Linked DNA regions of Urbifossiella limnaea. The protein of the gene in region 2 interacts with the protein of the main gene of each other region in a pairwise test. Links are inferred from orthologs where the notes say so. Each region holds a gene or a part of one and is shown on either strand. Other genes may lie near its edges.

What was found. Proteins that work in one complex are often made in the same cells at the same time.
Region 1: the proteins of sucC (region 2) and sucD interact in binary tests that used the Escherichia coli proteins (3 or more experiments, as listed by UniProt). The link is inferred for Urbifossiella limnaea from one-to-one orthologs.

What each region holds. Positions count from the first base shown.
Region 1 is NZ_CP036273.1:6,030,264-6,035,826, reverse strand. What follows is about bases 1,278-4,082. They hold sucD (succinate--CoA ligase subunit alpha), read right to left. Parts: upstream 3,235-4,082; coding sequence 2,320-3,234; downstream 1,278-2,319. Other genes in these bases: ETAA1_RS24570 (glycosyltransferase 87 family protein), read left to right, coding at 3,507-4,082; ETAA1_RS24580 (hypothetical protein), read left to right, coding at 1,278-2,315. In the rest of the region: ETAA1_RS24595 (adenylate/guanylate cyclase domain-containing protein), read right to left, coding at 1-276; ETAA1_RS24590 (RyR domain-containing protein), read left to right, coding at 410-706; ETAA1_RS24585 (formylglycine-generating enzyme family protein), read left to right, coding at 717-1,226; more of ETAA1_RS24580, read left to right, coding at 1,251-1,277; more of ETAA1_RS24570, read left to right, coding at 4,083-4,706; ETAA1_RS24565 (class I SAM-dependent methyltransferase), read left to right, coding at 4,741-5,442. UniProt on the Escherichia coli protein: Succinyl-CoA synthetase functions in the citric acid cycle (TCA), coupling the hydrolysis of succinyl-CoA to the synthesis of either ATP or GTP and thus represents the only step of substrate-level phosphorylation in the TCA.
Region 2 is NZ_CP036273.1:214,880-220,515, reverse strand. Bases 1,437-4,314 are described here. They hold sucC (ADP-forming succinate--CoA ligase subunit beta), read right to left. Parts: upstream 3,537-4,314; coding sequence 2,337-3,536; downstream 1,437-2,336. Other genes in these bases: ETAA1_RS00990 (hypothetical protein), read right to left, coding at 1,437-2,225. Also shown: ETAA1_RS01000 (protein kinase domain-containing protein), read left to right, coding at 1-1,031; ETAA1_RS00995 (hypothetical protein), read right to left, coding at 1,041-1,304; more of ETAA1_RS00990, read right to left, coding at 1,359-1,436; ETAA1_RS32630 (AAA family ATPase), read left to right, coding at 4,547-5,176; ETAA1_RS00975 (HNH endonuclease family protein), read left to right, coding at 5,173-5,636. UniProt on the Escherichia coli protein: Succinyl-CoA synthetase functions in the citric acid cycle (TCA), coupling the hydrolysis of succinyl-CoA to the synthesis of either ATP or GTP and thus represents the only step of substrate-level phosphorylation in the TCA.

The DNA.
Region 1 (5,563 bases), 5.8 Mb from region 2 along the record:
CCCGGCCGAGCGGGCTTTGCCGCCGCGGGCGAAGCCGAGGGCGACGAGGTAGCGGAGCTCGGCGTCGCCGGGGTAGGCGGCGACGCCGCGGCCGGCGAGGCCGAGCCCCTGGGCCGGGTGGCCGCGGGCGATGAGCCGGGCCGCGAACGCCCGGTACAGCCGCGGGCCGGCCGGGTCGGCGTCCCACGCGGCCGGGAAGCGGTCGGGGTGCGCGACGGCGAACTGTTCGAGGATCGACCCCGACGCGGCCGCGCCGAGGAGTTCGTCGGGCGTCATGGCGGCGGCTCCGCGAGGGCGGCAGCGAACGCGGCCGGCGGGGCAATCATCGCGTTTTCGGCTTCGGCCGCCCAGCGGCGGGGGTATCCTCGAAGCAGGCGATTCCGACCCGACCCCCACCGACAGCCGACTCATGACCTACACCCCGCGCCCCCTCGACACCTCGGCGGTGGCGCTGACGCCGGACGTGCTGGCGCTCACGGAGCGTCTGGCCGCGCACGCGCACGACGTGTGGGCCCTCGGCCGGTTGGCCCAGGGGTGGAGGTACGGCCCGGCCCGCGACGACGTGGCGAAGACGCACCCGAGTCTGGTGCCGTACGCGGAGTTGTCCGAATCGGAGAAAGAGTTCGACCGGCAGACGGCGCTCGGGGCGCTGCGCGCGCTGCTGGCCCTGGGGTACACGATCACGCCGCCGGCGCCCGCGGGCTGATCCGTCGCAGGTGCCGGCCGTAGAGCGTTGGCCGTACCCGGACTATTGTGTCAACGATCGTTCCGGTCGAGGGGAGGATTCACGGGGCGTTCGTGCCTCGCTGAGCGGGTACCGGCTGCCGACGGACGCCGAAGTGGAGTACGCCAACCGGGCCGGCACCCGGACGTGCCGGTACTACGGCGAGACGGAGGAGCTGCTCGGCGAGTACGCGTGGTACGAGAAGAACTCGGGCGACCAGCGGAACTCGGACGAGGCGACGCACCCGGTCGGCACCCGCAAGCCGAACGACTTCGGCCTGTTCGACATGCAGGGGAACGCCTTCACGTGGTGCCACGAGCGGACGGACCGGGTCGGGGCCGACGGGCCGGAGCCGGCCGTGGACCCCTCGGCCAAGCGAGTCCTCCGCGGCGGGGCGTTCTACTTCATGGCCATCAGCCTGCGGGCCGCCCGCCGCCACGACGACGTGCCGACGATGCAGGGCTTGTACTACGGGTTCCGGGTGGCGAGAACATTCCCGTAGCCGCCCGACCCGCCGGAGGAAGAATTGAGTCACGACCGCCTCGCGTACGCCGGGATGGTGCTCACCGCTGCGACCACCGCGGTCTGCGCGGCGGTCGCGGCCGCGTACACTCTCCGCGCCGCCCGGCGGGCCGCCGCCGCTGCCGCGCCGGTCGGTGCCGTGGCCCACGCCCGCCGGTGGCTCGGCACCGCCGCGGCCGGCGGCTTCCTCGGCCTGCTTCTGGCCAGCCTCGCCTACCAGTACGAGGCGCTGTCGCACGCCGCGCCGCCCGGGTGGCACGACGCCCCGCCGCGCACCGAGACCGTGCAGTCGGCCGAGTGGCGGGCGTGGCGCGACCAGGTCCACTCCGTCATGACGGCCGGCGAGGTGACCGACGAGACGGTCGTGCGGGCGCTGCGGTTGCGGCCGCCCGGCGTCGAGGGCGCCGACGCCGAGGGCGGCGCCCTCCGCCGCGACCAGGCCGTCGCCGACGTGTACATGAGCTACCCAGCGGTGCAGAAACTGCTCGACCGGAAGCTCGGCATCAAGCCGGACTTCCTGGGCACCGGCCTGTCGAAGCCGCTGGGGCAGCCGTCGTACGCGTTCGCTGCGGTCCACGAGTACCTGGTCGAGAACCACCCCGACACGCACGACCACGTGTGGCTGTGGAAGGTGAAGCCGCCGGGGCGGTACTTCTCGCGGCCGCTCCAGGACTTCCTCGGCGGCGGCCCCGAGGACCGCGTGGCCCCGGAGAACCCGAAGAAGCCGGCCCACGGCTTCGACGACGAGTTGAAGGAGATTCAGCTGCGGGTCAAGAACAAGGACCACCCGTTCCCGCCGATGGTGCGGTTCGCCCGGTTCGACGAGAAGTTCTACAAGGGGACGCTCGGCCGGCCGGACGCGAAGCGGGTGTTCACGTCGAACCTGACCGAGGTGTGGGACCTGACGATTCAGCAGGCGGCGGAGCGGTCCGGGTACTCGTACCGGGGCGGCGGCGACACGCTGTTCGTCTGGGTGTACGTGCCGTACCACTCGAACGAGTTCACCCCGGCGACGTGGCACCACGTGCTGGCCCGCCTGCCGGACTGGCTCGACGGGCCGGCGCCGTAGCGCGTTACTTCTTCTTCCCCATCGCCTCCACCACCGCGGCGCCCAGGTCGGCCGGCGTCGCGGCCACGGCCAGGCCGGCCGCCTTCAGCGCCGCAATCTTGTCCGCCGCGCTGCCGCTGCCGCCGCTAATGATCGCCCCGGCGTGGCCCATCCGCCGGCCCGGCGGCGCCGTCTGGCCCGCGATGAACGCCGCCACCGGCTTCGTCACGTGCTTCTTGATGTACGCCGCGGCTTCCTCCTCCGCCGTCCCGCCGATCTCGCCGATCATCAGGATCGCCCGCGTCCCCGGGTCCTTCTCGAACAGCTCCAGCAAGTCGATCTGCGTCGTCCCGATCACCGGGTCGCCGCCGATGCCGACGCACGTGGACTGCGGGTAGCCGAGGTTCGTGAGCTGGAACACCGCCTCGTACGTCAGTGTGCCGCTGCGGCTGATGACGCCGATGCCGGCCTCGCCCGGGGCGCACGGCTTGTGGATGTAGCCCGGCATGATGCCGATCTTGCACTGGCCCGGCGTGATGATGCCGGGGCAGTTCGGCCCGATCAGCCGCACGTTCGGCTTCGCCTTCAGGTAGCGCTTCGCCCGCGCCATGTCGAGGACCGGCACGCCCTCGGTGATCGCCACGATGAGGCGGATGCCGGCGTCGGCCGCTTCCATGATGGAGTCGGCGCAGCCGCTGGGCGGCACGAACACCATGCTGGCGTCGGCGCCGGTGGCCTTCACGGCCTCGGCCACGGTGTTGAAGACCGGCAGCTTCCTGCCCGACTTATCGCCGGTCCACGTCTGCCCGCCCTTGCCGGGGGTCACGCCGCCGACGAACTGGGAGCCGTAGAGGAGCGATTGATCCGTGTGGAGGCTGCCGGCCTTGCCGGTGATCCCCTGGCAAATGACCTTCGTGTTCTTGTCGACGAGGATGCTCATGGGCAGGTTCCGGGAGGCGGCGGCGGTTGGGGGTGTGATACGGCCGGCGGCCGGGACAGGCACCCCCACGCGGCGACCTTCAACACTCGGCCCGAATTCATTGTGTGCACGGCTCCCCCCCTGGGGGTCGCGGCACGCATTGAGTCGGTGCCACAAAAGAATTTTAGAGCGTCGCCCGGGGCGTTCCCCTCGGCCGGGCTTGGTGTTGCGGCGATCTCGCCCTGCGTGGTACGGAATCGGCCGTCCCGCGACGCCAACCCCGGACCCGTGCCGTGCCCGCCGACAGCCTCCGCTCGAAGCTCGTCGTTCGCACTGCGGTCGGGCTGTGGGTCGTGCTCCTCGGCGTCGTCTGCGTCCGCACCGTGTTGAAGCCGCTGTCGGCGAACATCTACCCGACGTACGCCTGGGCCGGCGAGCGGTTCGCGGCCGGGGAGCCGCTCTACGGCGTGTTCGCGCCGTACGTGGACAACTACCGCTACAGCCCGACCGTGGCCGCGGGGTTCGTGCCGTTCGGGATGATGCCGTGGGGGCCGGGCGGGGCGCTGTTCCGCCTGCTCGGCGCCGCCCTGTTCCTCGGCGGGGCCGCGGCCTGGTTCCGCCGCAGCTGGCCGAACGCACCCGTCGCGGCGGCGCTGGCCGTGATGCTCCCGCTGGCGATCGGCAGCGTCAGCAACGGGCAGGCGAACCCGCACATGGTGGGGCTGATGGTCGCGGCGGGGGCGCTGGCGCTGGGGAACCGGTGGGCCGTGGCGGGGGCGTGCGTCGCGGCGGCGGCGCTGTTCAAGGGCTACCCGCTGGCGCTCGGGATGCTGCTGGCGTTCGCGGCGCCGGTGCGGTTCGGCGTCGGGCTCGTGGCCGCGCTCGCCGCCGGGCTGGCGCTGCCGTACCTGCTGCAGAGCCCGGAGTACGTGAACGGCCTGTACGCCGAGTGGTGGATGAACATGAAGGGGGACGACCGCACCGGCTGGGAGAACTGGCGCGGCTACCAGGACTTCCACCTCGTGCTGAAGAACCTGGGCTGGACGGTGCCGCGGTCGCAGTACCTGTTCGTGCAGGCGGGCACGGGCGCGCTGTGCGCCGTGGTGCTGGCGTGGCAGCGCTGGCGCGGCACCGACCGGCCGACGCTCACGACGAACGCCGTGGCGCTGGGCCTGTGCTGGATGACGGTGTTCGGCCCCGCGGTGGAGTCGAGCACGCTGATCCTCATCGCCCCGGTGCTGGCGCGGGAACTCCTCGACCGCACGGGTCAGCCTCGTTGGGCGTGGCGGTCGGCGGTGGCAGGGGCGGTGTTGTTCCTGGCGGCGGTGGTGCTCTTCGCCTTCCCGTACGCGGTCCACCGGCCGGTGATCGGACTCGGCATCCAGCCGCTTGCCGCGGCGCTGGTGGCGGCGGCCGGCGTGGCGCGGGTGTTGCGGAAGCCGGCACCGGCAGCCGTGGACCGGCAAGAATCGCTCACCCGGCTTGCGGCCTGACGCCGAGCAGTTCGGGAACCCACGGTGTCGATCCATGCCCGCCGTCGTTCCCGCCTGGCTCGGCTACCACCGGTGGAACCGCCGCGACGAGCGGATGGCCGAACTCTGGGTGCGCGACATCGTCGCCCACCTCCGCGGCCTGCCGTGGCTCGGGCCTAACAGCGCCGTCCTCGACTTCGGCTGCGGCTACTTCGACGCCGGCGCCCGCCTCGCCGACCGTGCCGGCCGCGTGGACGGCATGGACACCGACCCGCACGCCGTGGCCGTGGCCCGCACGCGCGCCGCGGGATTGCCCTCGGTCATCTACGGCAGCGCGGCCCATCTGCCGGCGGCGAGCTACGACCTGATCTTCGCCAACAGCGTGGTCCAGTACCTCGGCGGCGACGCCGGCGTGGCCGAGACGCTGGCCCTGTTCCGCCGGCTGCTGAAGCCCGACGGCCGCGGCGTGGTGGTGCTGGCCGACCTGATCCCTACGCGCTACTCGAAGCCGCTGGACGCCTGCCGCTCGCTGTGGGTGGCGACGCGGAACGGCGTGCTGCCGGCGATGCTGGTTCACCTGTGGAAGGCGGCGCGGAGCCCGGACGGGGTGGTGCTGCACCGGATCGACGAACGGCGAATGGTGGAACTGGCGGCGGCCGCGGGCTTCGGCTGCGAGCGGCTGGCGCGGAACCTGACGCCGTCGCGCCGGCGGTACACGTGCGCGCTGACCGCTCGCCCCGGCGAGCGGCCGGCGTGAGCCGGCGGTTGGCTCGATCGCTATGGCACGGGCGTGCGGGGCTGCTCGCTCTCGTCGTGGGTGGTTCGCCCCCTCACCCCGCGTGCTTCGCCGCGACCCTCTCCCCCGAGTGGAGAGGGTG
Region 2 (5,636 bases):
AGTCGTTCGCCGCCTGCGCCGCCGCGGCCCGCGCGCCGCTGCCGCCGCTCCCCGCGGGCCTGTCGCGGGCGGTCCGGCGCGAGCTGACGGCGTGCCTGAACCCCGACCCGGGGGCGCGGCCGGAGTCGGCCGCCGGCCTGGCCGCGGCCCTGAGCGGGTTCGTGACCGCGGCCCGCACCCCGCCCGCCCCGCCGCCCCGGCGGGCCGCCCGGCGCGTCACCGCGACGGCGCTGGTGCTCGTGGCCGTGCTGACGGCGGGGAGCGGCGCCACGATGGGGCCGCCGGACAAGTCGCCGAAGTGGGCGCTCCCCGCGCCGCCCCCGCCGCCGACGACCGCGGACGAGTTCTACACCCGCGGCCTGGCGAGGGTCCGGGCCGACGACTGGTCGGGCGGTGTGGACGACTTCACCAAGTCGAACGCGCTCCGCCAGGACCGGCGGACTGTGGCGATGATGGCGTACTGTTACACGGTGGGCGCGAAGCATCAGGAAGGGGCCGAGTTCGGCGGCTGGGTGGACACCCGGCGCGACGCCCCGCCGGACGTGCTGAGCAACCGGGCGCTGTCGCTGATGAAGACGGGGAAGTCGGCCGAGGCCGGCGACGCGCTGGACCGGGCGGTCGCCGGCGACCCGGCTCTGCCGGCGGCGCGGTACAACCGGGCCGTGTGCCTGTTCGGCCTCTGGCGGGCGACCGGGGCTCACGGCGGGCTCGACCCGCGGGCCGTCGCCGACCTGCGGGCGGTGTTCGCGCTCGGGTACGACACCGCCGAGCTGCGGTTCTACGCGGCCCGCGTGTTCGCCGCCGGGTCGGACGTGGACCCCGCCCTGCGGGCGGAGGCGCTGGCGCAGGTGCGGGCCGGCGTGGCGGCGGGCAAGCCGGCGGCGGCGTTCCGCAACGACCCGACGCTGCGGGAGCGGTTCCGGCGCGGGTTCGGCGCGGCGCTGGCGTTCGAGGCCGCGTGTGCCGCGCCGTCCGGCCCAGCCCCGGTGAATCAGATGAGGTTGCAACTCGCCGAGCCGCGGCCGTTCTGACGCCGCCGCTCAGCCGGCCCCGTTCGATCCCGCCGCCGCGGCCGGCGTCGGCAGCGGCTCGATCTTCTGGATGTGGTAGAGGGACACGATCGTAACCTGATCCCGGATGTGGGGCGGGCCGTTCTCCGATGGGACGGAGATGTGCGCGGCCCCCGTGCTGCCGACGCACTGGTCCGGGTGATAGATGTCGAACGTCTGGCCGTTCGAGAGAAACACCCGGAACGGCTCGAACGGCACCTTCCGGGTTCGTTGGCGAATGTCTTCGAGGCGCACGGCTCGGTCTCCTGTCGGGTGACACCCCCATCCTACCGCCGCGCCGCGGGCCGGTCACTCGGGCTTGAAATCGTCCACCACCCAGCCGCCGGCCGCGTCGCGGACCAGCTTCACCGCGAACGCCCGGGTCGCCCCGTCCTTCGTGATCTCCGCCCGGAACGCGTCCGCCCCGGTGCGGGTGCGGCTGACCGCGGTCGCGCCCTTGCCGAGGCCGTCGGCCACGACGCCGAGCTTGCCGCGGTTGTAGTCGTAGCCCTGCTCCTGGTCCGCCGGGAACGGCCCCGCCAACGCGCCCCGCGCCTTCGCCGACATCAGCGCGGCGGCCAGCGGCACCCGGTCGTCGGTCGGCAGCGCCGTGCTCGTCAGCGCGTCCAGCAGCCCCAGCACGGCGAAGTCCTGGAACGCCTCGTCGGACGTCTTCGGCTTGGCCATTTCGTTGGCCTTGGCGGTGCCGAGGCCGAAGTAGTCGGCCTTCCACGCCCCGTCGGCCTGGACCATACGGACGAGGTAGCGGCCGGTGCCGTTCGGGCCGGTGAAGACGGCACTGGTGGACGCGGTGAACCCGTCCGGCGGCCCGATCTGCGTCAGCGCCGCGCCGGCCCGGGCGAGCCAGGTGTGCGCCGCGGCCGGGCTGTACCCCTTCGCCTTGTCCTCGGGCGAGGTCGCCGGCAGGCCGACGGCCTTGAGGAACGACGTGGTCAGCTTGGTGGTGTCGGCGGTGCCGGTGAGCAGGTCGCCGACAACCTTTTGGGCCGCGACCGAGCTGGCGTCGGTGGGGGCGACGGGGCCGGACGGGATGTTCGCCGGCGGGGCGGGGCCGGGGCCGCCCTTGTCGTCCTTGGTGGTAGGCGCGGCCGGCCGGCCGCACCCGGCGAGGGCCAACGCGGCCGCCAGCGTGGCGGTCCGGCAGGTGGTCGTCATCGGCGTCGTCCTTGTCCGGGAGAGGGGGTCAGGGAGTTGGGTCTTCGGCTCGGGTCTTCGCCGCTCGCGGCCTGGCGCCGGGCCGCGCCAGGCCGCGAGCGGCGAGCCGGGTCACTTCGCCAGTTCCACCACCATCTTCGCGCCCTCGGTCAGCCCGGGGGCCACGCGGATCGCCGGCAGCTCGGTCGTCACGCCGTTCAGGATCTCGCGCGCCTTGTCCACCTCGTTCCCCTCCAGCCGCACCACCACCGGCACCTGGAAGCCGACCTCGCGGCCGGCCTTCACCAGCGCGTCGGCGATGCGGGCGCAGCTGGCGATGCCGCCGAACACGTTCACGAAGATCGCCTTCACCTTCGGGTCGCTCAGGATGATGCGGAACGCCTCCACCGCGTTCTCGGCCGTCACGCCGCCGCCCACGTCGAGGAAGTTCGCCGGCTTGCCGCCGTGGTGCTGCACGATGTCCATCGTCGCCATCGCCAGCCCGGCGCCGTTCACCAGGCACCCGATGTTCCCGTCCAGCTGGATGAAGTTCAGGCTCGCCTTGCCGGCCCGCACCTCGACCGGGTTCTCCTCGCCCAGGTCGCGCAGCGCCTCCACGTCCTTGTGCCGAAAGAGCGCGTTGTCGTCGAAGTCGATCTTGGCGTCGAGGACGACCACGTCGCCCTTCTTGGTGACGGCCAGCGGGTTCACCTCGGCCAGCGTGGCGTCCTTCTCCAGGTACACCTTCGACAGCGCCAGCATGATCTTCTCGGCCTTGCCGACCTGATCGCCGGTGAAGCCGAGTTCGTAGGCCATGCGGCGGGCCTGGAACGGCTGCAACCCCGTCTCGGGGCTGAACGGGACCTTCAGGATCAGCTCCGGCGTGTCGTGGGCGACCTTCTCGATGTCCATGCCGCCGGCCGCGGACGCCATCAGCACCGGCTGCCCGATCGCCCGGTCGAACACGATGGCGACGTAGTACTCCTTCGCCGGCTCGGCGTCGGCCTGGACGATGAGCGTGCGGATCGGCTGCCCCTCGGGGCCGGTCTGCAGCGTGACGAGCGAGTGCTTCAGCATCGTCTCGGCGAGCGCCCTGGCCTTCTCGCGGGTGGGGGCGAACTTGACGCCGCCGAGCTTCTCGGCGTAGCCCTTGAGCTGCCCGGCGCCGCGGCCGCCGGCGTGGATCTGCGCCTTCACCATGACGCCGCCGCCGTTGCTCAGCTTGTCGAACGCGGCGGCGGCCTCGTCGGGCGTCTTGCACACGACGTGTCCGGGCACGTTGGCGCCGGCGGCGGCGAGGAGTTCCTTGGCCTGGTACTCGTGGACCTTCATCGCGCACGGCTCCGGTGGGGTGGTGCCGCTGTTATAGCGGCCGGCCGGCGGCCGGACCCGGGGCGACATTCGGGCCGGGATTCTTTCTTCCGGCCGAGGGGGGTCGATCCCCGGAACCATGTCACCGACTCATAAAAAAGTTGGTTCGATCCAGCCCCGGCCCCGGCAATCGGGGCAGGTCGTGGCCCGGCAACGGGTTGCGGCCGCGGCGCGGGGGAGAGTTGTGCGGCGTCGCCGGACCCGCTACGCTGCCGGGTATGGCGAAGAACGGCAAGAAGCGTCCCGCGGCAGCCGCCGGCGAGAAGCCGAAGGCGTGCTACGTGCTGTCGCTGAGCGTGGAGAACGTCCGCTGCTTCGGCCCGAAGCAGACCCTCGACCTGTCCGACGGCCACGGCCGCCCGAAGCAGTGGACGATCATCCTCGGCGAGAACGGCACCGGGAAGACGACGCTGCTGCGACTACTTACAGGCCACGAACCGGGCCTGGGACTGGTTGACGCTCGGGAAGATTTTGACGACGTGCCGAGCCCAGAGAAGATGCTTGGCGTTGGAGGCTGGTCGCTGATCACAGATGAAACGATATCCTGGATTCGCAATAGTTCAGACCGGAACGACAAAGTAACTATCGAGACGGTATTTACTTCAATTCCGCTAGGGACAAATCGATCGATCCCATGCAGGGCAAGCGTCTCGATTCAGAACGACATCGCTGGATTGGAGTATCGCGTTGAAGGATACTTACCAGTTGTAATGGCGTATGGCGTCAACAGGCGCCTTGTATCTGCGGCTCTCTCAAACGCCACACAAGACGAGTACGAGACAACACTCGCCAATGAGAATGCAGTCTTGCGAAACGCAGAGGAATGGCTACTACAGTTGGACTACGCTAGCAGTAAGGCTCCTGGGAATAAGACATCCGTCCATAAGCGCCTCATCCAAGTTACCGGGCTACTCACATCAGGCATTCTCCCCGATGTTTCTGAGTTGCGATTTGCCACAACAGGTGGTGACGTGCGACCTAAACCTCGGGTTGAATTCCTGACTCCTTTCGGGTGGGTCCCGCTCCGCCAACTCGGGTACGGCTACCAGACGCTCATCGCCTGGATGCTCGACTTCGTCAGCCGCATGGTGGAGCGCTACCCGGACAGCCCCGACCCGCTCAAGGAGCCGGCCATCTGCGTCGTGGACGAGATCGACCTGCACCTGCACCCGGCGTGGCAGCGGAAGCTGATTGGGTTCCTGTCGGAGCGGTTCCCGAACACGCAGTTCATCGCCACGGCGCACAGCCCGCTCGTCGTACAGGCCGCGGAGAACGCCAACATCGCCGTCCTGAAGCGCGAGGGCGACCACGTCGTCATCCACAACGACGTGGACGACATCCGCAACTGGCGCGTCGATCAGATCCTCACGAGCGACCTGTTCGGCCTGGAGTCGGCCCGGTCGCCGGAGGTCGAGAAGAAGCTCAAGCGGCAGGAGCAACTGGCCGGCAAAGCTCGGTTGACGCTCGCCGAGAAGAAGGAGTTGAAAGAACTCCAGGATCAGATCGACCGCCTCCCGGTCGGCCGGAGCGCGGCCGAGAACGAGGAACTTGCCGCCATCCGCCAGGCTCTGGACGCACTCCGCGCGACATCGCCCAAATGATCCGCCTGACCAAGCCCGCGCCTCCCGCGGTTCTCACCACGCGTGGGGCGGCCGCTACCCGCGCGAACAAGGCGAAGTACAAGACGGACCGGGCGGCATACCGGGCCGGAACGAAGCGGTTCCAGTTCGACCGGGACATCTTCGCGCACCCGACCGTGCGGACCGCACTCCGGGCGGCCCAGCACGAGAAGTGCGCGTTCTGTGAGTGGCGGATCAGCCCCGGGAACACCTACAGCGACGTGGAGCACTACCGGCCAAAGTCGGGGTTCAAGCAGCGGCGCGGCGACCCGCTAACCCGGCCCGGCTACTACTGGCTCGCCTACGATTGGGACAACCTGTTCCTCTGCTGCCAGCTCTGCAACCGGGCGTTCAAGCGGAACCTGTTCCCGATCGACGCGAAGGGGGTCCGGGCGCGGTCACACTTTAAGTCGGTCGGCGCCGAACAGCCGCTGTTGCTCCA